2 regions of the Acidovorax sp. GW458-11-26-14-TSB4 genome follow, and region 1 is predicted to be linked to the other one. Evidence: riboswitches for the same ligand, from Rfam matches in the RefSeq annotation. Region 1 holds a riboswitch; the other holds the start of a gene.
The links. A riboswitch is a leader RNA that binds a small molecule or an ion and turns the genes downstream of it on or off. The one in region 1 is predicted to bind glycine.
Positions count from the first base shown of each region.

Region 2: linked by a shared signal. The riboswitch ahead of AC07X5_RS16610 (D-amino acid dehydrogenase) and the one ahead of gcvT (glycine cleavage system aminomethyltransferase GcvT) in region 1 are both predicted to bind glycine.

Region 1 is NZ_JBWKYR010000028.1:1,417-16,427, reverse strand. It holds gene AC07X5_RS29400 (hydantoinase B/oxoprolinase family protein) at 1-997, opposite strand, end outside; gene AC07X5_RS29395 (hypothetical protein) at 1,038-1,586, opposite strand; gene AC07X5_RS29390 (TRAP transporter substrate-binding protein) at 1,619-2,584, opposite strand; gene AC07X5_RS29385 (TRAP transporter large permease) at 2,661-3,971, opposite strand; gene AC07X5_RS29380 (TRAP transporter small permease subunit) at 3,983-4,531, opposite strand; gene AC07X5_RS29375 (TRAP transporter substrate-binding protein) at 4,599-5,564, opposite strand; gene AC07X5_RS29370 (putative hydro-lyase) at 5,580-6,338, opposite strand; gene AC07X5_RS29365 (LysR family transcriptional regulator) at 6,819-7,739, opposite strand; gene AC07X5_RS29360 (Lrp/AsnC family transcriptional regulator) at 7,815-8,273, opposite strand; gene AC07X5_RS29355 (TRAP transporter substrate-binding protein) at 8,665-9,636, shown strand; gene AC07X5_RS29350 (TRAP transporter small permease) at 9,748-10,242, shown strand; gene AC07X5_RS29345 (TRAP transporter large permease) at 10,239-11,516, shown strand; glycine riboswitch at 11,523-11,613, shown strand; glycine riboswitch at 11,627-11,751, shown strand; gene gcvT (glycine cleavage system aminomethyltransferase GcvT) at 11,802-12,935, shown strand; gene gcvH (glycine cleavage system protein GcvH) at 13,009-13,383, shown strand; gene gcvP (aminomethyl-transferring glycine dehydrogenase) at 13,420-15,011, shown strand, end outside.
Region 2 is NZ_JBWKYR010000007.1:130,344-145,354, reverse strand. It holds gene AC07X5_RS16650 (hypothetical protein) at 1-363, opposite strand, end outside; gene AC07X5_RS16645 (helix-turn-helix domain-containing protein) at 482-1,225, shown strand; gene AC07X5_RS16640 (TetR/AcrR family transcriptional regulator) at 1,333-2,163, shown strand; gene AC07X5_RS16635 (DUF2867 domain-containing protein) at 2,160-2,672, shown strand; gene AC07X5_RS16630 (ABC1 kinase family protein) at 2,669-4,003, shown strand; gene AC07X5_RS16625 (DUF6463 family protein) at 4,033-4,413, shown strand; gene AC07X5_RS16620 (YXWGXW repeat-containing protein) at 4,561-5,004, shown strand; gene AC07X5_RS16615 (YXWGXW repeat-containing protein) at 5,133-5,552, shown strand; glycine riboswitch at 5,635-5,724, shown strand; glycine riboswitch at 5,730-5,839, shown strand; gene AC07X5_RS16610 (D-amino acid dehydrogenase) at 5,946-7,259, shown strand; gene sorU (SorU family sulfite dehydrogenase c-type cytochrome subunit) at 7,269-7,589, opposite strand; gene sorT (SorT family sulfite dehydrogenase catalytic subunit) at 7,603-8,832, opposite strand; gene AC07X5_RS16595 (rhodanese-like domain-containing protein) at 9,084-10,223, shown strand; gene AC07X5_RS16590 (FIST signal transduction protein) at 10,258-11,559, opposite strand; gene AC07X5_RS16585 (PhaM family polyhydroxyalkanoate granule multifunctional regulatory protein) at 11,604-12,443, opposite strand; gene AC07X5_RS16580 (copper chaperone PCu(A)C) at 12,532-13,011, opposite strand; gene AC07X5_RS16575 (glutathione S-transferase) at 13,159-13,803, shown strand; gene AC07X5_RS16570 (VOC family protein) at 13,844-14,257, shown strand; gene AC07X5_RS16565 (Rrf2 family transcriptional regulator) at 14,315-14,869, opposite strand.

The sequences.
Region 1 (15,011 bases):
CGCCCGCGGCCACGGTGTGGATGCTCATCATCGGGGCACGCATGCGCACGCCGGCCACATAGGTCTCGAACTCGCGCTCGAATGCGCCGGCGTAGTGGCTCACGTCGGTGGAGGTGCCGCCCATGTCGAAGCCGATCACACGCTCCTGCCCGGCCAGGCCGGCCGTGCGCGCCATGCCCACGATGCCTCCGGCCGGGCCGGACAGGATCGCGTCCTTGCCCTGGAAGGTGGTCGCATCCGTCAAACCGCCCGAGGACTGCATGAAGAACAGCTTGACGCCCGGCATCTCGCTGGCCACCTGCTCCACATAGCGGCGCAGGATGGGCGAGAGGTAGGCATCGACCACCGTGGTGTCGCCCCGGCTCACGAACTTCATCATGGGGCTGGTCTCATGCGAGGTGCTGATCTGGGTGAACCCCACCTCCTTGGCGATACGCCGCGCCAGTTGCTCGTGTTCGGTATAGCGGTAGCCGTGCATGAAGACGATGGCCACACTGCGCAGGCCCCGGCCCCAGGCAGCGAGCAGGTCGCCGCGCAGGCTGGCCTCGTCGAGCGGCTGCATCACCTTGCCATGGGCGCCCACGCGTTCGCGGGCCTCGACCACCTCGGTGTAGAGCAGCTCGGGCAGCAGGATGTGGCGGTCGAACAGGCGCGGCCGGTTCTGGTAGGCGATGCGCAGCGCATCGCGAAAGCCGCGCGTGGTGACCAGCAGCGTGGGCTCGCCCTTGCGTTCGAGCAGCGCATTGGTGGCCACCGTGGTGCCCATCTTCACGCATTCCACCAGGGCCGGCGTCACGGCCTCGCCAGGCGCCAGGCCCAGCAGGTGGCGGATGCCGGCCACGGCCGCATCCTTGTACTGCTCGGGGTTCTCGGACAAGAGCTTGTGCGTGACCAGCGTGCCATCGGGGCGCTTGCCGACGATGTCGGTGAAGGTACCCCCGCGGTCGATCCAGAACTGCCAGCGGGGAAGGTGTACTTGGGGTGTCATTGCATTCATGGTGTTTCCGATGGAAGAAATAAGGGAATGGGGGCCGGCTTCAGGCGGCATCGGCGCAGGCCGGGGCCAGGCGCTGCAGGAGCTGGCGCACGGCGGGAATGGGCGGCGCACTGGCCAGCGCATGCGCGCGCGGGCACCAGGGGCCACCGAGCGCCGTGGCCCAGGCCATGACGGGCAGGATGTCGGCCGGCGGCAGGGTCTGCATGGCATCGATCACGATGCGCAGCTCCTGCGCCAGCCGGGTGCCGGGCGCAAAGCGCCAGTGGTACTGCCCGCAGCCCACGCGCACGGCGTGGCTGTCCTTCTCGGTCATGGCCACCAGCCAGTCGCAGTGGAAGTCCGCGCAGTCCGGTGCCGGCGGATCGGCCAGGCAGAAGGTGTAGACGTTCTCGAAACTGCGGTTGAAATTGCGCACCAGGGTCTCGGCAATCGCCTCGCGCCCCTGGGCCGAGGGCGGAAAGACCATGCCGCCCTGGCGCAGCTCCATCTGCAGCAGCGCGCCGCCGGCAAAGGCCTGGGCGATCAGGTGCGGGCGGTTGCCGTCCTTGGCCCGCAAGTAGGTTTCTACGGTGTCTTTCGGGGTATGCATGGTGCTTCTCCTGGAAATGGACTGCAGGACTCTCAGCGTTGCGTGTAGTAGGGAATGAAGATCTGGTTGGCCTCGCCGCCCACCGAGCGCACCCACTCGCGCGAGAAGCGCTCGCCCAGGCGCTTGAGGTCGGCATTGAGCTCGGCGCTGGCGCGCTCCACCTTGATGCCCTTGCGCTGCAGTTCGCCCACGGATTCCTGCGCAATGGCCTCGCTCATGGACCAGCCCCGTGCCTCGGCATCCGCGGCCGCCTTGCCCACGGCTTGGCGCACCAGCGCGGGCAGCGCGTCGAAGGCCTGCTGGTTCACGAAGACGATGTTCTTCGGGAACCAGGCATCGATGCCGTAGTACTGCCGGATCTGGCCCCAGACCTGGTTTTCCACCCCGGTCAGGGCCGAGGTGATCATGGAGTCGAGCTGGCCGCTGGCCAGGGCCTTGTTCACCTCGACCATGGGCACGTCCACCGGCGTGGCGCCCAGCATCTCGGCAATGCGCACCGTGGCCGGGTTGTAGGTGCGCATGCGCGTGCCTCTGAAGTCGGCGGAGGATTTCACCGGCGCGGTGGAAAACAGGCCCTGGGGCGGCCAGGGCACGGCATACAGCGCCTTGAGACCCTTGCGGGTGAAGTGCCCTTCGATCAGCGGCCGCTGCAGGTCCCACAGCCGGCGCGCGTCGGCGTAGCTGCGCACCAGAAAGGGCACGGTGTCGGCCCCGGCGATGGGAATCTCACCGACCAGGCTGGTCATGATGGTCTCGCCCGCCTGGGCCTTGCCGGCCTGCACCGCCTGGGGAATGTCGGCCAGTTTGGCCAGCGTATTGTTGGCATGCACCTCGATCTTCAGTGCGCCCGAGGAGGCTGCCTCCACCTCCTGGGCGAACTGCACCAGGTTGCGGGTGTGGAAGGTCTCCGCACGGTAGCCCGTGGCCAGCTTCCACTGTGCCTGGGCGTGCACCATCGGGGCCACGGCGAGCGCGGCCAACCAGACCATGTGTTTCATGGCAAGCTCCTGAAGGGGGACAAGGGGCCGGGGCGGCAGTGCGCGCCGGCAGACACAGGGGAAAAAGGCCGGGGGCCTACTTGGACGCGCCCATGACGAGGTCCGGGACGATGGTGACGATCTGCGGGAAGACCGTGATCAGGCCGATGCACACCACCAGGCAGAAGAAGAACGGGATGGCCGCCTTGGCGATCAGGTTGCTGTCCTTGCCCGTCATGTTCTGCAGCACGAAGAGGTTGAAGCCCACGGGAGGCGTGACCTCGGCGATCTCGACCAGCAGGATCACGAAGATGCCGAACCAGATCAGGTCGAACCCGGCCTTCTCGATCATGGGCATCACCACGGCGGCGGTCAGCACGATCATGCTGATGCCGTCGAGCGCCGTGCCCAGCACCAGGTACACACCCACCAGGCAGGCGATCAGCGCATAGGGCGACAGGTGCATGGAATCGACCCAGGCGGCCAGCTCGCGCGGGATGCCGGTGAAGGCCATGGTCTTGGTCAGGAACGCGGCCCCGGCCAGGATGAACATGATCATGCAGCTGGTGCGGGCCGAGCCGGCCAGGCCTTCCTTGAAGTTCTGCCAGGTCAGCGCCTTGCACCAGGCGGCCAGGGCCAGGGCCCCCACCACGCCATAGGCCGCGCATTCCGTCGCCGTGGCCCAGCCGGCCACCAGGGACCAGCAGATGAACACGATGAGCAGCGCGCAGGGAATCAGGTTGCGCGACAGGTGCAGCTTCTCGCGGAAGGTGAGCGCCGGCTCGTCGGGCGGCATGCGATCCTTGTTGCGCACCGACCACCAGGCGATGTAGCCCGAGAACAGCAGCATCAGCAGCAGGCCGGGCAGGAAGCCCGCCAGGAAGATGCGGATGATGGAGGCATCGGCCGCCACGGCGTACACCACCATGGTGATGGACGGCGGAATCAGGATACCCAGCGTGCCGGCCGTTGCCAGCGAACCGATGGCGATGCCTTCGTCGTAGCCGCGCTTTTTCAATGCAGGCAACGATACCTTGGCGATGGTGGCGCAGGTGGCGGCAGACGAACCCGAGACCGAGCCGAAGATGCCGCAGCCCAGGATGGTGGTGTGGAACAACCGCCCGGGCACCTTGCCCAGCCAGGGAGCCAGGCCACTGAACATGTCCTCGCTGAGCCGGGTGCGGAACAGGATCTCGCCCATCCAGATGAACAGCGGCAAGGCCGCGAGTTCCCAGCTGGCATTGCTCTCCCAGAACGCGGAGAACAGGTTCAGCCCGGCATGGCTGCTGGTGAAGAAGGCCTGGCCGATCCAGCCGCAGATGGCCAGGGTCATGGCGATCCAGACACCGCCGGATAGCATGAGCAGCATGATCACCAGCAGGAAGGCGCCGATGGAAAGAATGTCCATGGTGGTTCTCCTTACAGGTCCGACGAGAAGTCGCCCTTGGCGTGGCGCTCTTCCACCAGGCGCACGAAGGTGGGTACCCCGCCGCGCGCCACGATCCACCATTCGTCGACCACGGCCACGAGGAACAGGATGGAACCGATGGCGAAGCTCAACTGGGGGATCCAGACCGGCACCGCCCACAGGCCCTGGGCCACCTCGTTGAACTTCCAGCTCTCATAGGTGAAGGCGCAGGCCCACCAGGTGAGGTAGCCGATGGCCAGCACGGCCACCGACAGGCAGGCCAGCTCGAAGATGCGGCGCGTGGCCGGCGACAGCTTTTCGAGCACCAGGGTCACCCGCACGAAGTCGCCGTGCTTGAAGGCATGGGCCATGGTCAGGAAGGCGGCAGCAGCGCACAGCCACGCCACCACGTCGTTGATGGCACCGGTGGGAAAGCCGAACTGGCGCCCCAGGGATTGCACCACCATGAGCACGCAGATGCCGGAGATGCACCAGGCACCGATGGTGCCAGCCACGTCGTAGCAGGCGTCCAGCACGCGGCGCAGCAGGTGGGGTGGCATGGCCACCCCGGCCTGTACCCCGGCGGGGGCCGGAGGGGTTTGGGTCAGGGAAGACATGGTGGCCTCATCACTTCTTGTTGTAGGCGTCGATCACAGCCTTGCCTTCATCGCCGGCCACCTTGATCCAATCGGCCGTCATGCGCTCGCCAATGGGCTTGAACTCGGCCTTGAGGTTGGCGGCCACGGTGTCCACCTGCATGCCCTTGGCGGCCAGTTCCTTGAGGTATTCCTGGTCCTTCTGCTCGCTCAGGGCCCAACCGCGGCGCTCTGCGACGGCGGCCTGGGCCAGCACCGCATCCTGCGTGGGCTTGTCCAGCGCGTCGAAGGTTTTCTGGTTCACCACCACCGCGTTGCGCGGCAGGAAGGCCGAGACCGCGTAGAAGTACTTCACGCTCTCGTAGAGCTTGCTTTCCACGCCGCTGGCGCTGGAGGTGAGGAAGTTGTCCACGGTGCCGGTGGTGAGCGCGGCTGGCAGCTCGGCCAGCTGGATGGTCACGGGCTGGGCGCCCACGGCCACGGCGATGCCCGAGGTGACGGGGTTGAAGGCGCGCATCTTGGTGCTTTTGAGGTCCTTGAGCGCCGCGACCGGCTTGGTCGAGTACAGGCTTTGCGCCGGCCAGGCCACGGTGTACAGCAGCTTCATGCCCTGGGACGCGAGGGTCTTGGTGAGCATGGGGCGCGAGACCTGGTCCAGGCGCTTGGCGTCGGCATAGCTGGTGGCCAGGAAGGGGATGGAATCGAGGCCGTAGGCCGCCGACTCGTTGGCCGCGCCCGAGAGGATGAACTCACCCGCCGGCACCTGGCCCGACTGCACCGTGCGCTTGATCTCGTTGGCCTTGAACAGCGAGGCATTGGGGTGCACCGTGATCTTGAGCTTGCCGCCCGTGGCCTTGTCCACGTCCTGGGCGAACTGCTGCAGGTTCTGCACCTGGAAGGTGTTGGTGGCGTAGCCCGAGGGCAGGTCCCACTTGGCCTGGGCCTGGGCGATGCCGGCGAACGCGAGGGCACACATGGTGAAAGCGATGGTCTTCATGGGGAGGCTCCTGGTTTAGAAACTGGCGAGTTGGTGGTTGAGCAGGTCGGAGATCAGCATGCAGCCCGGGGCATGGGTGATGCAGAACGCGGGCTGGGCGTGCAGGATGGCGGACTGGGGCGTGACGCCGCAGGCCCAGAAGACGGGGATCTCATCGGGCATCAGCGCCACGGCGTCGCCGTAGTCGGGCTTGGCCAGGTCGGCGATGCCGATGAGCGAGGGGTCGCCGATGTGCACCGGTGCGCCATGCACGTTGGGAAAGCGGGAGGTCACCTGCACGGCGCGGATCACGTCGGCCGCCTTCATGGGCCGCATGGTCACCACCATGGCGCCGCCGAAGGGGCCGGCCGGCTCGGTGGGCACATTGGTGCGGAACATGGCCACGTTCTTGCCTTCGTCGATGTGGCGCAGCGGGATGCCGGCCTCGATCAGCGCCGATTCGAACGAGAACGAGCAGCCCAGGATGAAGGTCACCAGGTCGGGCCGCCAGAGGGCCGAGATGTCGGCCACCTCTTCGGCCAGTTCGCCATGGCGCCACACACGGTACAGCGGTACATCGCTGCGGATGTCGATGCCCTCGCCCAGCGTGGGCAGCGAGAACTGGCCCGGCTCGCTCACCGCCAGCACCGGGCAGGGCTTGGGGTTGCGCTGGCAAAAGCGCAGGAAGTCGCCGGCCTGCACCTCGGGCAGGATGACCAGATTGCCCTGCACGTGGCCGTCGGCCAGGCCGCTGGTGTGCGAGGTCCACAGGCCCTGGCGGATCACGCTGCGCACGTGCCTTGGGTTGTCGCTGCCTTGCGGGCCAAAGACCTGGGGTGTGTTGTTGTGTGTGGAGTCCACCGTGGGTTCCTTGCGTTGCGAAATGTCAAATGCATGACGATGGGGTGGATTGTGTTGGCGTGCCACCGGGGCTGGCAAATTCAAAAAATTTCTATCAGCTCATCGATTTTTTCGATGCACTACCCTGGAGCACAACTCACCCAACTTGGTGCTAAGTGAAAACCCTAGGAGGCCGGAGATACGGCATTTGCCCCCCCGTCGGGAGCTGCGGCACCCTGGCAGTCCCGTATGGGCCATCGCCTGCACCGCCATGGCGAAGGCAGGCGTGCGCCCGGCACGGCGGGACTGCACCAACAGCATGCATGGCCCCGGCGCGCTGGCCTGCACGGTGCTTGGGCCGGCACCGCAGAAGCAGGAAAAAGGCAGCCGTGGCGCCTGGATGCGCCGTGATGCCGTTGTGCGCGGCCTCTGCTGTCAGCCTGTCTTCAGGTTTTTGGCGCGGCCCTTGCCGACTTCGGCCTGCAGTTCGACAAAGGCCAGGGCCGAGCGCACGACGCCGTCCACCGCCGGAGAGGCCGGGTCTTCGCGGTAGCTCAGGTGGATGGGCAGCGGCCGCAGTTCGGCCTCGCAGGCCAGCGGGCGCAGGTCGGGGAATGCCAGCAGCCGCTGCACGGCCTGGCGCGGCAGCGTGGCCACCCCGAAGCCGCCCTGCACCAGTTGCACCATGGCCGAGATGGAAGAAATGGTGTGCACGCAGCGCGGCTCCACCTGGGCCTGGCGCAGCACGTCGAGCAGGGTCACGTGCGGCTGCGAGCCGCGCTGGAACGTGAGGATGTCGGTCTCGGCAAAGTCCGCGAGTGCATAGCGCCGCTTGCGGTGCAGCTTGCTGTTGCCCACGAAGACCATCTCCATCGGTGTGAGCGCCTGTGTGCGGATGCCCTCGGCCGACGCCGGCAGTGCGGCGAACACCGTGTCCAGCGCGCCGCGGCGGATCTGGTCGAGCAGCACGGGGGTGGTCTCCACCGTGAGCTCCAGCTCCAGCAGCGGGTTGTCCTTGCGCAGTTGCTCGATCCAGGGGATCAGCCAGGAGTGCAGCACCGATTCGATGGCCCCCAGGCGGATGGAGACCTCCATGGGCCCGCCCGAGCCCATCTCGGCCTTGAGCTGGCGCTGCAGCTCCAGCATGCGCTTGGCGTAGGTGAGAAAGCGCGTACCCGCCACCGTGAGCTTGAAGCGCTTGTCGCTGCGGTCCAGCAGCAGCACGCCCAGTTCCTCCTCCAGCGCCGCCACGCGGCTGGACATGGCCGACTGGGTGAGGAACAGCTTCTCGGCCGCACGCGTCACACTGCGCAGGGAGGCGACCCAGTAGAAGGCTTCGACGAAACGCAGGTTCATGGTGGTGCTGTGGACAAGGGTCGCCAGGATTGTGCGCCCGCTTGACCGCAGCAGAGCAGCGAACGTGCCAGCGCCCTACTCCGCGAACAACGGCATGTCGGCCTTCTTTAGCGTGCGCAGCACGAAGCTCGACCGGCTGTGGCGTATGCCCTTGATCTTGTAGAGCTTCTCGCGCAGCAGGCGCTCATAGTCGCGCGTGTCCTTCACCACGACGCGCAGCAGGTAGTCGTAGTCGCCCGAGACCAGGTGCGCCTCGATCACCTCGGGGATGCTGGCCAGCGTCTCGCCGAATTTTTCGAGCGTGTTGTCCGAGTGGCTGTCGAGCGTGACCTGCACCAGCACCGTGTCCGACAGGCCCAGCGCCTGCGGGTTCAGGCGCACGGTGTAGCCCTGGATGACGCCGGCCTCCTCCATCTTCTTGATGCGGCCCCAGCAGGGCGACGGGCTCAGGCCCACCGCCTGGCCAATCTCCTGCAGGCTGGCGCGCGCATCGTTCTGCAGCACGGCGAGAATTTTTCTGTCGAGGCGGTCCATTTGGCCAATTATTCAACCAAACCGCTATTTGCAGCAAATTTTTCTGCAAACCAATGATTTCTCGCAAAATATGGAAATAACTGCTGCGCAGGGCGGCGCACAATTCATCCATCGAGGCGCTCTTACCGGAACGCACGAAACGACAGGGCCCCGGACTGGTTACCGCCAGACCGGGGCGCTTGGCAAAGGGCCTGCCCATTCCATTGGCCTGTCGCCCACACGACGCCGCCAAAGGCTCCACCGGTTCGTAAGCACGCTTACCAGCACAAACCCGGATGCCCGTCTCCATGTTGCACCGCCATAATTTGGCGGAGGATTGACACTCTGTGGCAGCACCTCAAACAGGCATGGCACACCGCAGAAAGCCAGCCCATCAACAACAGGAGACACCATGCAACTGACCCGACTCGTCGTTGGCCTGAGCCTTGCGCTCGGCTTTGTGGCCACCGCTGCCGCGCAGACCACCATGCGCATCAGCATTTCCACGGCCCAGAACTCCCACCAGGGCGTGGCCATCGACACCTTTGCCAAGGAAGTCGAAAAGCGCACGGGCGGCCGCTACAAGGTGCAGACCTTCTACAACGGTGCATTGGGCGGCGAGCGTGAATCCATCGAGGCCGTGCAACTGGGTACGCAAGAGCTGGCCTTCAGCTCCACCGGCCCGGTTCCCAACTTCGTTCCCGAAACCAAGATCCTGGACGTGCCCTTCCTGTTCCGTGACAAGGCCCATGCGCGCGCCGTGCTGGATGGCCCCATCGGCCAGGAGATGCTGACCAAGTTCGACGCCAAGGGCTTCAAGGCCCTGGCCTGGGCGGAAAACGGCTTCCGCCACATGACCAACAGCAAGCGCGACGTGAAGGACCCGGCCGACCTCAAGGGCCTGAAGATGCGCACCATGGAGAACCCGGTGCACATCGCGGCCTACAAGGGCTTCGGCATCATCACCACGCCCATGGCCTTCCCCGAGGTGTTCACTGCCCTGCAGCAAGGCACGGTGGACGGCCAGGAGAACCCGCTACCGGTGATCATCTCGGCCAAGTTCGACCAGGTGCAAAAGCACCTGACGCTCACCGGCCACGTCTACTCGCCCTGCATCTTCGTGATGAACAAGGGCGCCTTCGACAAGCTCTCTGCCGCCGACAAGCAGGCCTTCATCGACGCGGCCAAGGAGGGCACCAAGGCCAACCGCGCCCGCGTGGACGAAGACGATGCCAAGGGCGTGGCCGACCTGCGCGCCAAGGGCATGACCGTGATCGACAACGTGGACAAGGCCAAGTTCGTGGCGGCCCTGACCCCCGTGAACGCCGAGTTCGAGAAGCAGTTCGGCAAGGCCGCGCTCGACAAGATCCGCGACGTCAAGTAAGCCGCCGCGTTGCCTGCCCCCCTGTGAACCAAACGCCCGCAGCCCCTCGCTGCGGACGTTTGGTTCTTGTCTTTTTCCTCCCCCCTTTTTGCTCTTGCCGGGCCGTGCCCCATGAAAAACGCCTTTCTGACCTTTGAGCGGTGGACGACCTTCATCGCCATGCTGGGGGCCTGCGCCATGCTGGCGCTGGCCTCCACCCTGGGCATGTTCCAGATCCTCATGCGCTTCGTGCTGGAGCAGCCAGCCGAATGGACCGAGGTGCTGATCCGCTTCAGCCTGATCTGGATGGTGTTCCTGGCCATCCCGGCGGCCTTTCGCCAGGGCGCCATGGTGAGCGTGGACGTGCTCTACCGCTGGAGCAAGCCCGGCATGCGCCGCGTGCTCGACTGGGTGGTGGCGCTGGCCGCGCTGGCCCTGATCGGCGTGATCATCTGGTGGGGCTGGGACTATTCGGTGCGCGGTGGCGTGCAGAGCATGGCGGGCCTGGAGTCGGTCTCGATGTTCTGGGCCTACCTGGCCATGCCCGTGGGCGGGCTGTTCTGCATCTTCGGCATCATCGGCAACCTGCTCGATCCCCTGCGCCTGGAACTGGAGACCGCCCAATGAGCCTGGTCATGATTTCCACGATGGTGCTGTGCTTTGCGCTCACCATCTCCGTGGCCGTCTCCATCGGCCTGGCCTCCATCCTGGGCATCCAGGCCTCCAACGCCAACATGCTCATCTCCGTCAAGGAGATGTTCGCCTCGATCAACAAGTTTCCACTGGCGGCCATTCCGTTCTTCATCCTGGCGGGCAATCTGATGGAGACCGGTGGCATCTCGCGCCGGCTGGTCGAATTTGCCAAGAGCATCGTGGGCGGCGTGCAGGGCGGCCTGCCCATGACCTGCGTGCTCACCTGCATGATCTTTGCGGCGGTGTCGGGCTCCTCCGTGGCCACCACCTTCGCCATCGGCGCAATCCTGATTCCGGCGCTCATCAAGCATGGCTACCCCACCAGCTACGCGGCAGCGCTGCAGGCTACCAGCGCGGAGCTGGGTGTGATCATTCCACCCTCCATCCCCATGATCCTCTACGGCGTGAGCGCCGAGGTGTCGATTGGCGAGCTGTTCATCGCCGGCTTCGGCCCGGGCCTGCTGATCAGCTTTGCGCTGATGCTCTTCGTGTGGGCCTACTGCAAGTGGAAGGGCTGGGGCAAGAACGATGGCGAAGGCCGTATGCCCTTCGGCAAGGCGACGCTGCAGGCCGGCTGGGCGCTGCTGATGCCGGTGATCATCCTGGGCGGCATCTATGGGGGCGTGTTCACGCCCACCGAAGCATCGGCCGTGGCCGTGTTCTATGCGCTCATCGTGGGCATCGTGATCTACCGCGAGATCAAGCCCAAGGACCTGTTCGCCATCCTGCGCAAGTCGGCGATCTCGTCGGCGGTGATCATGTTCATCATCGCCAACGCCGGGCTCTTTGCCTTCCTGATCACGCGCGCGGGCGTGCCGGACGCCATCGGCCGCTGGCTGGAATCGGTGCTGCAGTCGCCGGCCATGTTCCTGCTGGGCGTGAATGCCGCGCTGTTCGTGATCGGCATGTTCATCGAGACCAGCGCCGCCATCATCGTGCTGGCGCCCATCCTCGCCCCGGTGGCCATGCACTTCGGCGTGGACCCGGTGCACTTCGGGCTGATCATGGTGGTGAACCTGGCGTTGGGCATGATCACACCCCCCTTCGGCGTGAACCTGTTCGCGGCCTGCACGGTGGCGCGCATATCGCTGGACCGGATCATCAAGCACCTGCTGCCCTTCGTGTGCGTGATCCTGGTGTGCCTGTTGATCATCACCTACATTCCGGGCATTTCGCTCGCGCTTCGCGACCTGGTGTATTCAAAGTAGTTAGAATCGCCAACGTCAGGAGAGAGCCTTCCTTGAGAAGGCCGCCGAAGGCGCAGGGACACCCCGAACGCTCAGGCAAAAGGACTGGCAAGCGCCTGCAGGGATGCAGGCGTTCCCTTGCTGGAGAGAGGTGGCCGCGCAACTCAGCGCAGGCCATCCACCGAAGGAGCAAGCCGCAGCCGCCAGCCAGGGTGGTGCGGTGAATCTCTCAGGTAAAGCGGACAGCAGGGCAAATCCCGCAATCCATGCATGGGTTGCGGCTTTCATTTGCCCGGAGTCCGCCCCATGTCTGCCCCTGCTGCCCCCCTGCTCACCACGCCGCTGAACGCCCTGCACCTGGAGCTGGGCGCCCGCATGGTGCCATTTGCCGGCTACTCCATGCCTGTGCAGTACCCCGCAGGCCTCATGGCCGAGCATGTGCACACCCGCACCGCAGCCGGCCTGTTCGACGTATCGCACATGGGCCAGCTCAAGCTCATCGGCCCGGACGCTGCCGCAGCCTTCGAGACCCTGGTGCCCGTGGACGTGGTCGACCTGCCCGTGGGCAAGCAGCGCTACGGCCTGCTGCTAACCGACGAAGGCACCATCATCGACGACCTGATGTTCTTCAACCAGGGCAACGGCACGCTGTTCGTGATCGTCAACGGCGCCTGCAAGGTGGGGGACATCGCCCACATCCAGGCGCGCATCGGCCAGCGCTGCGAGGTGCAGCCCATGCCCGACCACGCCCTGCTGGCGCTGCAGGGCCCGCAGGCCGTGAACGCCCTGGCGCGCCTGGCTCCCGGCATCGAGCAACTGGTGTTCATGACCGGCGGCAGCTACACCATTGCCGGCTGCGACTGCTTCGTCACGCGCAGCGGCTACACCGGCGAGGATGGCTTCGAGATCTCGGTGCCCGCGGCCCAGGCCGAGACCCTGGCGCGCGCGCTGCTGGCCCAGCCCGAGGTCAAGCCCATCGGCCTGGGCGCACGCAACTCGCTGCGCCTGGAAGCCGGCCTGTGCCTGTACGGCAACGACATCGACACCACCACCACCCCGCCCGAGGCGGCGCTGAACTGGGCCATCCAGAAGGTGCGCCGCACCGGGGGCGCACGCGCAGGCGGTTTCCCCGGTGCCGACAAGGTGCTGGCACAGATCGACAACCCCGCCAGCCTGCCGCGCAAGCGCGTGGGGCTGGTGGCGCTGGAGCGCGTACCCGTGCGCGAGCACACCGAATTGCAGAGCACCGATGGCCAGAAGATCGGCGAAGTCACCAGCGGCCTCTTGGGCCCCACGGTGAACGAGCCCGTGGCCATGGGCTACGTCACGCCGGCATTTGCAGCCATCGGCACCCGGGTGAACGCCATCGTGCGCGGCAAGGCCGTGCCGATGGAGGTGCGTGCCATGCCCTTCGTACCCGCCAACTATTTCCGCGGCTGATTTCACGCCGCCAGCGGGCCGGGCCCGCTACATTGCAGATTCCTTCATTTTTCAAAGCCCAGGAGCTTTCCCCATGACCGTCAAATTCTCCAAAGACCACGAATGGATCAACGCCGCTGACGCCGACGCAGCCGTGGTGGGCATCACCGTGCACGCCCAGGATGCCCTGGGCGACGTGGTGTTCGTGGACCTGCCCGAAGTGGGCAAGAGCTTCGCCCAGGGCGAGGTGGCCGGCGTGGTCGAATCCGTCAAGGCCGCGGCCGACGTGTACATGCCTGTCTCGGGCGAGATCGTCGAGGTCAACGAAGCCCTGCGCGCCGACCCGTCGCTGGCCAATTCCGACCCGCTGAACGCCGGCTGGTTCTTCAAGGTCAAGCTCAGCGACGCCGGCCAACTCGACGCGCTGTTGAGCGAAACCGACTACACCGAGTTCGCGAAAAACGCGTAACCGCAACGCCCCTGTCCCCTGCCTGAGACCTGCCCCATGTTGATGCAATCCGCCCTGCCGCTCGGCGCGCTCGAAAACGCCACCGAATTCCTGCCCCGCCACATCGGCATCGACGCGGCCGACGAGGCACACATGCTGTCGGTGATCGGCGAGGCCTCGCGCCGCGCCCTCATCGAGAGCATCGTGCCGCGCTCCATTGCACGCAGCACGGCCATGGACCTGCCCGCCCCGGTGACGGAAGCAGCGGCCCTGGCAGAACTCAAGGCAATGGCATCGAAGAACCAGGTGCTGCGCAGCTTCATCGGCCAGGGCTACTACGGCACGCACACACCGGGCGTGATCCTGCGCAACATCCTGGAGAACCCGGCCTGGTACACGGCCTACACGCCTTACCAGGCCGAGATCTCGCAGGGCCGCATGGAAGCGCTGGTGAACTTCCAGACCATGGTCTGCGACCTCACCGGCATGCCAATTGCCAACGCCTCCATGCTCGACGAAGCCACGGCCGCGGCCGAGGCGATGACGCTGGCCAAGCGCTCCGTCAAATCCAAGAGCAACCGCTTCATCGTGGCCGGTGACGCGCACCCGCAGACCATCGAGGTCATTCAGACCCGCGCCAAGCCGCTGAACATCGAGGTGGTGCTGGCCAATTCCGCCCCCGAATGGCATGCCGCGCTCGACGGCGACTACTTCGCCGTACTGGCCCAGTACCCCGCCACCAGCGGCCGCATCGACGACCTGCGTGCCGATGTGGAAAAAGCCCATGCCAAGCAGGCCGCCTTCATCGCCGCGGCCGACCTGCTGGCCCTGACCCTCATCACCCCGCCCGGTGAATGGGGCGCCGACATCGTGGTCGGCACCACGCAGCGCTTTGGCATGCCCATGGGTGCCGGCGGCCCGCACGCCGCCTACATGGCTTGCCGCGACGAATTCAAGCGCAGCCTGCCCGGCCGCCTGGTCGGCGTGAGCGTGGACGTGCACGGCAAGCCCGCCTACCGCCTGGCGCTGCAGACGCGCGAGCAGCACATCCGCCGCGAAAAGGCCACTTCCAACATCTGCACCGCCCAGGTGCTGCCCGCCGTGGTGGCCAGCATGTACGCCGTGTACCACGGCCCCGAGGGCCTCAAACGCATCGCCCAGCGCGTGGCCAGCTACACCGCCATCCTGGCCAAGGGCCTGGAGCAACTGGGCGCGCCCGTGCGCCCGCAGGCGACATTCGACACGCTGACGCTCAAGACCGATGGCGCCACCGCGGCCATCGCAGCGCGCGCCGTGCAACTGGGCGCCAACCTGCGCGTGTACTTCGAGCACTACCTGTGCATCTCGCTCGACGAGACCACCACACGCGCCGACATTGCGCTCCTGTGGAAGATTTTTGCCAAGGACGGCCAGGCCCTGCCGACCTTCGACGCCTTCGAAAAGGGCGTGGAGCCGCTGATCCCCGCCGAGCTGCGCCGCACCAGCGCCTACCTCACGCACCCGGTGTTCAACACGCACCACAGCGAGACCGGCATGCTGCGCTACATCCGCCAGCTGTCCGACAAGGACCTGGCGCTGGACCGCAGCATGATCCCGCTGGGCAGTTGCACCATGAAGCTCAACGCCACGAGCGAGATGATCCCCATCAC
Region 2 (15,011 bases), on a different contig from region 1:
CCACATCAGGCCGAAGTCGCTGGGGCGCCAATGGTAGAAGGCCGAGCCCGCTGCGGTGCAGACCAGGCCGGCGAAGAACAGGCCCGCCAAGGCGCGCGACACGCCATCCACGGCTCCCGACGGCAGCCGGGCCAGCCACGCCAGGCCCAGGGCCCCGGCCATGGCGAACGGGAGGTTGCTCAGCACGTCCAGGGCGCTGGGAATGCCCAGCAGCGTGCGCTGGTCGGCAAAGCCGTGCTGGTGGGCGCTGTCGTGCAGCACCGGGCCGAACACGGCCAGCGCCAGCAGCGCGCCGGCAGCGAGCAGCAGTGCGGCCTCCAGGCGTGACGGGCCCGTGGCGCGGGGAGGAATTGGCAGTGGCATGGTTCGGGTTCCGGGAGTGGTTGGTGGGGCGCAGTGTGGGAATGCCGAGGGCGAAATCGGTACCGAAATCTGTGCAAAGGGCTGCCAAATGCACCACAGGTACCGATAATCGATACCCATGAGCACCACCGCCGACCTCGTCACCGCCCTCAAGAAGGAACTCAAGACCGCGCAGATGACCTACGCCGACCTCGCGCAGCAGCTGGGCATGGCGGAGTCCAGCGTCAAGCGCATGCTGGCCAAGGGGGACATGCCGCTGTCGCGCATCGACGCGATCTGCCGCGCGCTGGCGCTGGACTTTGCCGACCTGGCACGCCGCGTGGCCGAGAGCCAGCCCCTGCTCAAGGAGTTGACACAGGAGCAGGAAAAGGCCGTGGTGGCCGACAAGCGCCTGCTGCTGATGGCCATCTGCGTGCTCAGCCAGTGGACGCTGGAGCAGGTGACCAGCACCTACCGCCTCTCCGAGGCCGAGGGCATCAAGTACCTGGCCCAGCTCGACCGCATCGGCATCATCGAGCTGCGCCCGCTCAACCGCTACCGCCTGAAGCTGGCCAAGACCTTCCGCTGGCGCCCACACGGGCCTGTGATGAACTACTTCCGCGAGCACGCGCTGCTCGACTACTTCGCGGGCGGCTTTGACGGCGCGGGCGAAGGCGTGCTGCTGGTGCACGGCACCATCAGCCGCAGCCTGGCCCCGGCCTTCATGGAACGCATGCAGCGCGTGGCCCAGGACTTTGCCCAGCAGCATCTGGCGGACCAGAAGCTGCCGCCGCGCGAACTCGAGGGCTACACCCTGCTGCTGGCGCTGCGCAGCTGGGAGTTCGAGGCCTTCACCGGAATGCGACGCCAAGGCCTCTCCTGAACATGCGCTGGCGTCTCGGTATGCCAGGCGGCGCTGTGCCTGCTTGACGCTTTAAACAAAATTTACTATTCTTTAAATTACAAATTCATTGAATTTAAAGATAGCAAATGAAAACCACCCGCCAACAGCAGGATGCGACGCGCCGCCAGATCGTGGCCAGCGCAGTCGATCTGATGACGCGCCAGGGCTTCGACGGCACGACGATGAAGGACATCGCGCGCGCGGCGGGCATTGGCGACGCCACCATCTACAAGTACTTCCCCACCAAGGACCGCGTGGTGCTGGGCTTTGTGGACGAGGCCGTGCGCGGTGCGCTGGAAGACACCCTGGCCACGCCGGGCCTGGCGGACTATGGGCTGCAGGAAAAGCTGCAGCGCCTGGCCGATGCGCTGCTCGAACGCCTGCTGCCCGACCGCGAGTTCGTGGCCGAGGTGATGGCCCTGGCCAGGCGCTCGCCCCTGTCCATGTGGGCCGAGCCCCTGGCCTCGCGCCAGGCGCTGCGCGAGGCCGTGGCGGACTTCCTCACCGCGGCCGAGGACAGTGGCGAGATCGAGCCCTGCGACTTCAAGGGCGTGGCCAGCGGCCTGTTCGGCGACTACCTGGCCGGCGTGGTGGCCTACTGGCTGGCCGACACCTCGGACGAATTCGCAGAGACCACGCAACTGGTAGATCTGTCGCTTGGGGTGCTGGTTACCGCGCTGCGCGCGGGCCTGGTCAACCGCATGCTGCAGTTGGGCGGCTTCGTGCTGCGCAGCCAGATGGCGCGCTTCATGCAGCATGGCAGCGGGCTCATCGGCGTGCTGCGCATGGCCAAGGCCTCGCTGGGCGACGGCGCCGCGGCGGGCCGGCCGCGCAGGCCGCAGGCGCCCGAGCCCACCCCCGCCGAGCCGAAAGCCAAAGCCGCCCGCAAGCCCCGTACCCGCAAGGCCGCGCCATGAGCATGCGACGCACCATCCGCGCCACGCCACTGCCCACCGGCAGCGTGATCGAAGCCCGCCTGCCCGGCGCCCAGTTCGCCGACTGCTATGAAACCGCCGACCCTGCGCCCGGCCACAGCGCGCTGCAATCGTGGCTCGACGTGGTGGCCCGCACGCCGGGCTGGACGCGGGCGCTGATGGCGCTGCGCAACCGCCTGGTGCGCCTGGTCGGGCTCAAGGGCCTGGGCCAGTTGAACGATGGCACGCGGCGCGACGCCAGCGGCTACCGCGTGGGCGACCGGGTGGGCATCTTCGAGATCCGCCACCTGTCGGACCGCGAGGTGGTGATGGGCCAGGACGACAAGCACCTCGATGTGCAGGTCTCGCTGCACAAGCGCATGCAGGGTGGGCAGGCCGTGCTGGCCCTGGGCACGGTGGTGCACATCCACAACCCGCTGGGCCATGCCTATATGGCCGTGGTGGCGCCATTCCACCGCCGCATCGTGCGGGCCATGCTGGCACGGGCATGACGCGCGGCACCAAGGCCCCGCGCACCGGCGCCCTGGCGCGCGGCACCATCACCGGTGTGGCGGCCGCGCGCCTGGGCCTGGCCCGGCTGGGCGAACGCATGCGTCCCGCCGCCGCCGACGAGGCAGCCAAGGCCGATGCCCAGGCCCGCCACGAAGCGGCCATGGGCCGCATCCTGTTCCAGGCCATGGGGCAGCTGCGCGGCACCGCCCTCAAGGTCTCGCAGATCCTGAGCATGGACAGCAGCTTTCTGCCCGAGGGCGTGCGGCGCGAGTTGGCGCGCGCCTGCCACCAGGCCACGCCGCTCAACCGCGCGCTGGTGGGCCGGGTGTTCCGCCAGTCCTTCGGGCAAGAGCCCGAGGCCCTGTTCACCCGCTTCGAGCCCCAGGCCTTTGCCGCGGCCAGCCTGGGCCAGGTGCACCGCGCCGAACTGGCGGGGCATGGGGCCGTGGCGGTCAAGGTGCAGTACCCGGGCATTGCCGCCACCATCGCCTCGGACATGCGCCTCTTGCGCACCAGCCTGCGCGCCCTGGCGCACAGCGACCTGCCACTGCCCGACGATGTGGTGGTGGAGCGGGTGCTGGAGGAAATCGAGCGCACGCTGCGGCACGAGGTGGACTACCTGCACGAAGCCCGCCAGCTGCAGTGGTTCGCCGAGCATGCGGCGCTGCCCGGCATCGTGCTGCCGCGGCCCATCGCCTCGCACACCCGTGCGCAGGTGCTCACCCAGCAGTACCTGCCGGGCCTGCACCTGGGCGAATGGCTGCGCAGCGAGCCCCCGCAGGCCGCACGCAACCAGGCCGGCCAGTTGCTCTGGGACTGGTTCATGCACTGCACCTTCGGCCTCGGTCACATGCATGCGGACCTGCACCCGGGCAACTTCCTGTTCCTGCCCGACGGGCGGCTCGGCGTGCTCGATTTCGGATGCACGCGCGAGCTGTCGCCCGCATTCCGCAGCGGGGTGCTGCAGGCCTGGCGTGCACTGCTGCAGCCCGCATCGACCGAGCGCAGCCGGGACGTGCTGCAGGCCTATGGTGCGCTGGGGCTGGTCGGTGCGTCGATGGACCTCGCCACCTTCACCAGTGAGCTGGTGCCCGCCCTCTCGATCACGCAGGCCTGGCAGGTCGAGCCCTTCACGCAGCCGGTCTTCGACTTCGCCGGCAAGAGCCGGCCGCCCGCACCGGTGGCGGCGCAGCAGAAGGTGCTGGCCCGGCACCTGGCTGCCGTGCCGCCGGAGCTGCCGGCGTTCGAACGCGCCTGGCTCGGGCTCATGCACCTGCTGACCGAGATCCGGGCCCAGGTGCACACCCGGGCCGGGCACTGGATCGGCTGACCCCCCATCCCACCTCCCAGGAGAACTCCATGCACACCCTGCCTCCCTCCCTTGCCCTGCTGGCCACCCGCCCCTGGAAAGGCCGCTGGCTGCTGGCCGTGGCTCTGCTGCACACGGTGGTGGCCGCCATCCTGTTCGCGCCGCAGTGGCAACTGCTGTGGCAACGTGGCGTGTTCAACGCCGTGGCCGGCGATGTACACATCGGCAACGCCATCTGGTTCCTGCTGTTCGGCGCCGTGCTGGCCCTGTTGGCCTGGGAGGTGACGGCACTCGAACGCAGCCAGCCGGCCGTAGCGCTGCGGCCCATGGGCTGGTGCCTGCTGGCCCTGGTGGCAGCCGGCGTGGTGCTGATGCCGGTATCTGGCTTCTGGCTGGTGCTGCCGCCGGCCCTGGCCTTGCTCGTGCGCTGATGTGACATAAATCACGCTTTGGGTGCGCAGGCCGGCCCGCAGCAACACCCGCTTACAACTCTTCGCACCGCCACTACACCGGCTTGACGCAAAGCGACCACGATCAAGGCTCCGGTTCCGCAAGGAATCATTTGCAAGGAGACCTTCATGGCCCGTATTGCCCTCGCCGCCGCTTCCCTGGCCTTGCTGTCGCTGGGCGCTGCTGCCCCGGCGCTGGCATCGCCCAGTGCCACCGTCGTCATCCAGACCGGCGCCCCCTCGTACCACCCCCCCGTGCAACGCCCTGCGCTCGCCCCTCTGCAGGTCGTGCCCGTGCAATACCACCACGCGCCCCCACCGCCCCGCTACGAGGCCGTGCCGCCCCACCGCCGCGGCATGGCCTGGGTGCCCGGCCACTGGGAGTGGCGTGGTGGCCGCCACGTATGGATCGGCGGCCACTGGGTGAAGGCCCGCCCGGGCTACTACTACCGCGAGCCGCGCTGGGAAGAGCGTGGCGGCCGCCACTACATGCGCCCCGGCGGCTGGGACCGCGATGGTGACGGCGTGCCCAACCGCCACGACCGCCGCCCGGACAACCCGTATCGCAACTGATGGTGGCCGAGGCCGCCGAGAGCGGCCCCACACGCCTACAGGCGGCGAGGCGCGGCGCCTACAGACCCCGCGCCCCGGCCTCGCCACCATACAGAGGCGAAACCACAACATTGAAAAAGGAGTCACTCATGACCTACAAAACCATTTCCGCCGCCGCCCTGATCGCCAGCACGCTGGCCCTGGGCAGCTTTGCCCCTGTGGCCGTTGCACAGACGGTGGTGATCCAGTCCGGCCAGGTGATCCCCGCCCCACCCCCACCCCGCCGTGAAGCGGTGCCTGCCCCGCGCCGCGGCATGGTCTGGGAAGAAGGCCACTGGGACTGGCGTGGCGGGCGCCATGTGTGGGTGGCCGGCCACTGGGTCAAGGCCCGCCCCGGCTATGCCTACCGCCAGCCCACCTGGCAAGAACGTGATGGCCGCTGGGAAATGCGCCGTGGCGGCTGGGACCGTGACGGTGACGGCATTTCCAACCGCAACGACAGGGACCGCGATGGCGATGGTGTGTCGAACCGCCGCGACAGCAACCCTGACAACCCCCGCCGCAACTGACGCCTGACGGGCCAGCGCCTGGCCTTTTATCAGCAACGAACGCCGCACATTAGCTGCGGCGTTCGTCTTTCTGCGCCCTAGAATGGACACCGCAGGAGAGCAGGTGGCGACAGCCATCTCACCGAAGGCGCAAACTCCCATGCACGCTCAGGTCCCGTACTGCACCATCCATCATCATCAAGGCCGTCTGGAGAGCCGCTGCACCATGCAGCGCACCGAAGGAGCAAGCCGCAGCCCATGAGGGGCCCGCGGTGAATCTCTCAGGTACCAAGGACAGGGGGAGCGGCAGCCGGGCGACATGCGTCGTGCCTGCTGCGTGCTCCGGACATTGCGCTCCGGCGCCGTGCTGCACACGCGCCGCCGCCCGGTGATTGCCCTTTCAAAGGCTTTCAAATGCGTGTGATCGTTCTTGGTGCCGGCCTGCTCGGCGTGACTTCGGCCTATTTCCTGCAACAGCTCGGCCATGAGGTGACCGTCATCGACCGCCAGGGTGCGCCCGGCGCGGAAACCAGTTTTGCCAATGGCGGCCAGATCTCGGTGAGCCACGCCGAGCCGTGGGCCAACCCGAGCGCCCCGCTCAAGGTGCTGCAGTGGCTGGGCAAGGAAGATGCCCCCTTGCTGTTCCGCCTGCGCGCCGACATGCGCCAGTGGCTCTGGGGCCTGTCCTTCCTGCGCAACTGCACGCCGGCACGCACGCGCCACAACATCGAGCAGATCGTGCGCCTGGGCACCTACAGCCGAGACACGCTGCAGCAACTGCGCGCCGCCACGGGCATCGCCTACGAGCAGCGCACGCAGGGCATCCTGCACTTCTACACCAGCCAGAAGGAGTTCGACGGCGCCCTGGCGCCGGCCGAGCAGATGCGCGCCCTGGGATGCGAACGCCAGGTGGTGAGCGCCGACGAGGCCGTGCGCATCGAACCCGCACTGGCCCACATCCGCCCGCAACTGGCGGGGGCCACCTACACGGCCGAGGACGAATCGGGCGATGCCAATGCCTTCACGCGCGAGCTGGCGCGCCTGTGCGAGGCGGCGGGCGTGCAGTTCCGCCTGGGCCACCACATCACAGCGCTGCGCGAGGCCGGCGGGCGCATCGACCATGTGGAAGTGACCAACGCCGAAGGCCGCTTCGAGCGCGTGCACGGCGATGCCTTCGTGCTCGCAATGGGCTCGTTCAGCCCGCTGCTAGCGCAGCCGCTGGGCATCCGCCTGCCCATCTACCCGGCCAAGGGCTATTCGGTGACCATGCCGGTCAAGGATGCAAGCATGGCCTACCAGGTGAGCCTCACGGACGACGAGTACAAGCTGGTGTTTTCGCGCTACACCAGCGAGCGCGGCGACCGCCTGCGCATCGCCGGCACGGCCGAGCTCAATGGCTACCAGCGCGACCTGAACCAGGTGCGCTGCGAGGCCATCGTGCGCCGCGTGGAGCAGCTGTTCCCGGGCGCCGGCGATGCCAGCCAGGCCCAGTTCTGGACCGGCCTGCGCCCGGCCACGCCGAGCAATGTGCCGCTGATCGGCAAGACGAAACTGGCCAACCTGTTCCTCAACACCGGCCATGGCACGCTGGGCTGGACGCATGCCTGCGGCTCGGGCAAGTCGGTGGCACGCATCGTGAGCGGGCTGGCGCCCGAGCTGGACTTCGCCTTCACGGGCATGCCCCAACGCAGCACGGCCGGCCTGTTCCCTGCGGCGTCGAAGGCCTGAGCAACGCGCCTAGGGCGCGGCGCCCGAGGCCTGAGCGACAAAGCTGGCCAGTGCCCGCATGTCCTTGTCGCTGAGCTTGTCGGCGTAGGACGGCATGATGCCGATGCCCGCCTTCAGGGCGCGCAGCACGCGCTCGGCATTGGGCTTGAGCTCGTCCAGTGCGGGGCCGATCTGCCCCTCGGCCCCTGCGGCCTGCAGCGTGTGGCACACGGCGCAGGCGGGCTGGACCTTGCTGAACAGTTCCTTGCCGCGCGCTAGTTCGCCGGCATCCGCGGCCCAGGCGCCGCAGGCGGCCAGCGCCAGCAACCCGGCAGCGGCGGCGGTGCGCAAGGTGCGCACCGCCTCAAGCGACCACCACGGTCACGCCGTGGTCGCGCCAGCTCGCGTTGTTGTAGCCACCCAGGTTTTCCTCGCGCTGCTCGGGTTGCACGTTGCCGGCGGTGTCGGTGGCACGGCTGAGCAGCTCATGCGAGCCGGCCGCCAGGCGCACCGGCAGCACGAACTGGCGCCAGGCAAAGCGGCCCAGGTCGGGCCCGATGAGCTGCGCGGCCTGCCAGGTCTTGCCGCCGTCCACCGAGACGTCCACGCCCTTGATGCCGCGCGTGCCGCCGAAGGCCACGCCGTGCACCTGCACCAGGCCGGCCTTGAGCGTGCCTTGCTCGGGCAGCGGGCCGTTGATCCAGGATTTCGTCGTCATCTCCCAGACCGAGGGCTGGTCCGGGCCAGCCTTGGTGCCCGGGGGCGACATGCGGTAGCCGTGCGACATGATGCGCGCCTGCGACTGCTCGGCACCGAAGGCCACGCGCTTGACGTACTTGATGTTGTTCACGCCCTGGTAGCCCGGCACGATGAGCCGCAGCGGGCCCCCATGCGCCAGCGGCATGGGCTCGCCATTCATCTCCCATGCCAGGATGGCATCGTCCAGTGCCTTGACGGGCACCGAGCGCTCGACCACCACGGTGAGCGGGTCCACGCCCTCGGGCAATTTCTCGCCGCCGGTGCCCGTGAGGTAGGCCGCACCGCTGGCCAGCCCGCCCAGTGCGGCCACCACGTTGCGCAAGGGCACGCCGCTCCACACCACGCAGCCGGCCGCGCCCACGGTCCAGGGCGTGCCGCTGGGCTTGCTTGGGAAAAAGCCGCGCCCGTTGCCCGAGCATTGCAGCACGGTGGTCACGGTCTCCAACCCCAGGGTCTTGAGTTCGGCCACGGTGAGCGCGCGCGGATTCTTCACCCCTTCGATGGACACGCTCCAGCCGTCACGGTCGGCCACGACAGCGGCATCCGGCGCAGGCAGGTTGTTGCGGATGTAGAGCTGGCTCGCGGGCGTGACAACGCTGGTGCCGAAGACCGAGCGCCGCGTCTCCAGCGTGCTGCTGCTGTGCACGATGAGCGCGTCGGGATTCTTCCAGGCGACATAGGACGGCAGGGGCTTGGCCGCTGGCGCCGCGGCCGCCGGTGCGGGCGCAGACTGCGCATGCGCCCCCTTGCCCAGGGCAGCGAATCCCAACGCACTGAGCGCTGCGGCGCTGCCGGCAAGCATCTGGCGGCGGGGCAAGGTAGCGGGATGGGACATGGACGCGTTCTCCTCCGGTGGGGGTTGATGGACTGGCGAAAAAGCGGGCATGCCCTGGGCCTGCCCTCTGCAGATTCTGGAGGGAGCGCCCTGATTTGCCCTCAGGGTTTTGCAGGGCACGTGTAAGAAATGGCAACAGACGCACCGGTAACGTGACCTTCGTAGCGCGTTGGTGCATATTTGACATGGGTTCACAGACTCCACGAGGAGAAGCCATGTACCGCCCTGCGTTTCTGCCATCCACTCTTGCCTTGTTTTGCGCCCTTGCCGCTTCTTCGATCGTGCAGGCGCAGCAGCTCACCGCGATCGTCGCGGTGGAGCCCACCGCGAAGAAAGCGGCGAACACCATCCTGCGCAGCAGCTTCGAGTCGGGCCTGTCCAAGGCCGCCGGGCAGCCCGCCACCGTGGCCACCAGCGAAGACCTGGCCGACGTGATGCGGGCCACGCGCAGTGCGGGCTACGACGTGTTCATCGGCCCCGCCCAGGTGGCCGCCTCGGCCCTGCAGCGCGGCTACGAGCTGGTGGGCGCCACGCAGAAGTCGGAGCAGTACGTGCTCGTGGCTGCGGGCTCGGTAGCCAATGTCGGGGCGATGAAGGGTCGCCGTCTGTACCTGCCCCAGCAGGACTCGATCTACACCTACATGGCGCGGGGCATGCTCAACGAGGCCGGCCTGTCGTTCCAGGACCTCAAGGGCGTGCAGCACGAAAAGCTGCCGCAGGCGGGCCTGAGCGCCCTGGTGCTAGGCACGACCGATGCCACCGTGGTGCGTGCCGACGAATGGGCCGAATGGACCGCCACCCACAAGAGCGACGCACGCGTGTTGGCCACCTCGCAGCCCGTTCCGGGCGGCTTTTCCATCGCCGTGAAGAAAGATCTGCCCGCCGACGTGAAGACACGCCTGGCGCAATGGTTCGGCAACGGCTCCAGTGCTGCCGGCCTGGGTACCGTGGCGCTCAAGCCCGAGGCGGGCGAGTACCGCCGCGTGGCCGAACTCGGCCTGTTCACGCCCAACAGCCTGCCCGGGGTGAGCCGCATCACGGCACGCGAGGCGCAAAAGCTGCAGGCCGAAGGCGCGGTGGTGGTCGACACCCGCACAGAGAAGGAATTCAAGACCAAGCGCATCCGTGGCGCCGTGCTCGCCGCCTACGGGGAAAAGAGCCTCAAGGACGTGGCCTTCAACGCCGCGCAGGACGACTTCCAGGCGCTGGAAAAGGTGGACCGCAACAAGCCCGTGATCTTTGCCTGCAACGGGGCCGAGTGCTGGAAGTCGTACAAGGCAGCCAAGGTGGCTGCCTCCAAGGGCTACAAGACGGTGTACTGGCTGCGCGGCGGCCTGCCGGAGTGGGATGCCGATGGCCTGCCCACGGAAAGCAACGGGCCGGCCGGTTGAAGCAGCCATGCCTGCGGCGCCTGCCTGCGCGCGGTCAGGTGAAGACCGTGAGCACGCCGGTGTAGCCGTACAGGTGGTGGTGGGCGATCTCGCCCCCCGCGAAAAAGCCGACCAGCGGCACGTCGCCCAGCGCATGCCGCACGATCTGCAGTTCGGCACTGGGGCCGCCGAAATGCGGGCCGCCACGGCCTGAACAGCTGACGTAGATGGCGCCGCGGATGCGCCGCCCGGGCAGCGTCGCCGCCCGGCCTGGGGCGCCCGTTCCGGGCGCAGGGGCTGCCGCTGCTCCGGCATGGCCCGCCCCCAGCGACGCGGGCTCCAGTTCCTCGGGTTCCAGCTCTTCGCGGATCTCGGCACAGATGCGCATCAGGTCGGCACGCGCCGCCGCCGCGTTGCGCTGGCAGAACGCCAGGTGCATGCCGGGCTCCACCTTGTCAGCGAGGGCCACGCCGCGGCGCGCTCCGTCGAGCCCCACGATGTGGCGCACGCGCGTGTCGGTGCCGAAATGGCCCGTGCGCTGCAGGCCCCGGGGCTGCGCCCCGGCATCCACCAGCCCGGCCAGTGTGGCGCGCACCTTGCGCAGCGCGGGCTGCGGATCGCCGTCGAGCGATACCTCCAGCGTGTCGAGCAGCACATCGAGCGCGGGTTCGCCGTCGAGCTGCAGCACCACGTTCTCGTGCGCAGCGGTCACGCTGCGCAGAGGCCCCACGGGCTGGCAGCCCTGCGTGACGCGCGAAACCAGGGCCACGCCACGGCCGAAGGCCACGCCGGACAGGCCGCCATCGAAGACGCCGCTGGCGCCGCCCTGTCCGGCCATGTTGCCGTCGCCGGCAATGGCGAACTGCACGTCCGCGCCCCGGCTCGCGCTCAGGCCGCCGAACAGGTAGCCGGATTCGGTGCGAGCGGCCATCTCGTCCAGCAACTCGGCGAGCTCGGGCACATGCCCATCGGCATGCACCAGGGCCGTGTGGGCGACAAAGCCACTGGCGGGGTGGCGCTGCAGCGGTGCCACGCCCGAGAACACCCGGTACTGGTCGGCCGGCAGGTCGAGCAGCATCACCGACAGCGCGGGCTCGTCGAAATACTCGGCGTTGTTGGCGGACACCCCCACCCCGACGGTGCCGCTCCAGTCCGTCACCTCGGGCAGTTCGCTGGCCAGGAAGTCCAGCAGGGCCTGGGCCTCGCTGGCGTAGTGGTCGGTGATGTAGAGCAGCCCCAGCGTGGGGCTGCCCGCGTACTGGGGCAGCGCCATCTGCGCGCGCAGTTGCGCCAGGACCAATGCCGCCGCCATGCGCCACTGGGGATGGGTGGCGTGGCCACTGGGAAAGAGTGTCATGGTGCGTTCTCGCAGGCCGGGGCACAAGACCCGGCCGGGGTGCTTCAACCAGTGCGTTTGCGCGGCGCGCGCTTGGCCGCGGCCGGGGTGGTCTTGCGTGCCTTGGCGGCGGGTTTGGCGGTGGGGGCCTTCTTCGCGGCCGCGGGCTTGCGCGTGCCCGACACGGTTTTCATGCCCTTGGCGGCGAATTGGCTGGCCATGCCGGTGGCCGTCTTGATGGCCTCCTTGGCCAGGCCGGTGGCCATGTTCTTGGTGGTATCGAGGGCGGTCTGCTTGGCAGCGTCCTTCATGGCATTGGCGGCGATCTGCTGGAACTGGCCGGTGAGTGCGCCCCACCATTGCAGCGGGTCGACCACCGAAGCCTCGGGCGCCGCAGCGGCGGCCTTGCCGCCCTTCTTCGCCTTGGGGGCCGCGGCCTTGGCAGGTGCCTCCTCGGGCTCGGCATCGTCGTCCTGTTCTTCCTCTTCCTTCGCGCGGCCCGTGACGCGGGCGGCGGCGCCGGCCACGGCCTCGGCCGCACCGCTCACGGTGTCAGCGGCCTTCTGCACACCGCTCATCACGGTGTCGGCCGTCTTGAGCTTGAAGGCATTGGCCACGTCGCCCATGCTGAAGTTCATGCCCTTCAAGGTGGCCAGGGTCATCTTCTGCACCTCCAGCGCCTGGATGGTGGCGGCCAGTGCGCGCGAGTTCTGCTCCAGCCAGAACTGCACGGCCTTGAGCTCCTCGATGCGCTTGTCCAGCTCTTCGACGCTGATGGTCGGCGCCACCCAGTTGGACAGGTTGGGCAATTGCGGAATGCTGTTGGTCGCCCCCTTGGCCAAGCTCTGCAGGAAATCGAAACCGGGGACGAATTTGCCGAAACCGAAATTGGATGTGTCGCTCATGGCCGCTCCGCAAGATGGGTGGGGGATCTCTCCTGACAGCTTACCCCAATGGGTGGCCGCTGGCGATGGCGGGCAGGGTCCTCGCGCCTCAGTGTTTGTGCCCATGCGCAGGGGCAGCCGGCGCCTGGGCGGCCACGGGCACGGTCAGGTCGAGCCGGCTTTCCGTGCCCTTGGCGTCCTTGAAGGTCAGGGTGAGCGGCACAGTGCTGTCCTTGGCCAGGGGCGCCTTGAGGTCCAGCAGCATGACGTGGTAGCCGCCTGGCTTGAGTTCCACGGGCTTGCCGGCCGGCAGTTCCAGCACCGGCACGGCACGCATGCGCATCACGTCGCCGTCGAGCTTCATCTCGTGCACCTCGGTCACGCCAGCGGCGGGGGACGAGGCCGCCACCAGGCGGGCACCCTGCGGCGCGGTGAGCGTCATGAAGGCGCCGGTGCCCTTCTGGCCGGGCACGCTGGCGCGGGCCCAGGCGCCATCGACCTTTACTGCGGCGGGGGCCTGGGCCCACGCAGCACCTGCAAAAAGGGTCGACAGTGCCAGGCCGGCAAGGGTACTTGTACGGAACGTCATGGGGGAAACTCCTGAAAACGGGAAAGAGGGCCGCGCACCAGGGATCGCAAACCCATTCAGGATGGCGCCTTGCGTCATCTGCGCGACGCGGCGCAGTCTGCCACGCCCCTAATATCCACAGAAAGGACACTGGAAGGAGACCACCCCATGCTCACCCTCTGCGGCTTTTCAGCCAGCAACTACTACAACAAGGTCAAGCTCGCGCTGCTCGAAAAGGGCGTGCCCTTCGAGGAGGAACTGGCCTGGATCGGCGAGACCGACCGCAGCGCCAGCCCGCTCGGCAAGGTGCCCTACCTGCGCACGCCGAACGGCACGCTGTGCGAGTCGGCCGTGATCGCCGACTACATCGAGTCGGCCTACCCCGCGCACCCGCTGATTCCGGCCGACCCGCTGGCCGCCGGCAAGGTGCGCGAGTTGATCACCTTCATGGAGCTGCACCTGGAGCTGGTGGCACGCAACCTCTACCCGCAGGCCTTCTTCGGCGGCACGGTGAGCGAGGCGGCGCGCGAGAAGGTCGGCGCGCAACTGGCGAAGAACATTGCAGCCTTCGCCCAGCTCACGAAGTTCGCCCCCTACATCGGTGGCGACAGCTTCACCGCAGCGGACTGCGCGGCCATCGTGCACCTGCCGCTGGTGTCCTCGGCCACCAAGATCATCTACGGCCGCGACTTCCTTGCCGACCTGCCGGTGCGCGAGTACCTCACCCGCATGAACGAGCGCCCCCACGTGGCGCGCGTGAATGCCGACCGCAAGACCAACACCGCCGAAATGCTCGGCAGGCCGAAAGGCTGACGTCGCCAAAGGGGTGCGTATCGGCTGCTATCCTGCGCCGATGCACAGCCTTTTCCACCTTGCCTTCAACGTCACCGACCTCGACGCAGCCCGCCGCTTCTATGGCGGCGTGCTGGGTTGCCGCGAAGGCCGCAGCACCGACACCTGGGTCGATTTCGACTTCTTCGGCCACCAGATCTCGCTGCACCTGGGCACGCCGTTCACCAGCGCCGCCACCGGCCATGTGGGCGAGCACCTGGTGCCCATGCCGCACTTCGGCGCCATCCTCGAACTGCCCGCCTGGAAGGCCGTGGCCGAGCGCCTGAAGGCGGCCGGCACGCAGTTCGTTCTGGCGCCGCAGGTGCGCTTCGAGGGCGAGCCCGGCGAGCAGTGGACGATGTTCTTCTACGACCCGAGCGGCAACCCGATCGAGATGAAGGGCTTCAAGTCCATGGAGCAGGTGTACGCGGCATAGGCCGCCACCTCCCCAGGCACCGGGCAACCGGGGCGGCCTGGCCGCCCCTGTCCCACGTCAGCGCCGCTGCATCAGCGGCATGCTTCCCAGTGCGAACACCGAGTTGGGCACACCCAGTCCTGCCAGGCGTGGCTTGGGCTTGGCGCTGGGCACGGCACGGGCGCGCTGCTGCGGCGCGGGCTCGCCGGACTCCACGACCACGCCCCGGGCCAGCTCCTGCGTCACCAGTTCCGCCAGGGTCACGGACTGCAGGTACTCCATCACCCGGCTGTTGAAGGTGATCCACAGCTCGCCCGTCATGGCCTTCATCTGCGCCGCCTGGCCCTGGGCCAGGCTCTGGGTGTCATCGCCCTTGAGGTTTTCCACCGCCAGGATGATGTCGGCCACGGACACCTGGTCCGCGCGGCGCGCCAGCGTGTAGCCGCCGCCAGGGCCGCGCGTGCTGTCCACCAGCCCGGCGCGCCGCAGCGCGCTGAACAGCTGCTCCAGGTAGGACAACGAAGTGCCCTGGCGTGCACTGATGGTCGACAGTGCCACAGGACGCATTTGTTGGCGCAGCGCGAGATCGGTCATGGCCGAAACGGCGAGCTGGCCTCGTGTAGTGATGCGCATCATTGACTCCTTGTGAACGTTGCATGGCCAGGTTTCGGTGCCCGGAATGGGCGTGGCGCGATCTGTCCATGTAGGTACTGTAGGGACATTGACACTTCGCGTATATTCGATTTATTGAGATTTTTTCTTCGTTTTTTACGAA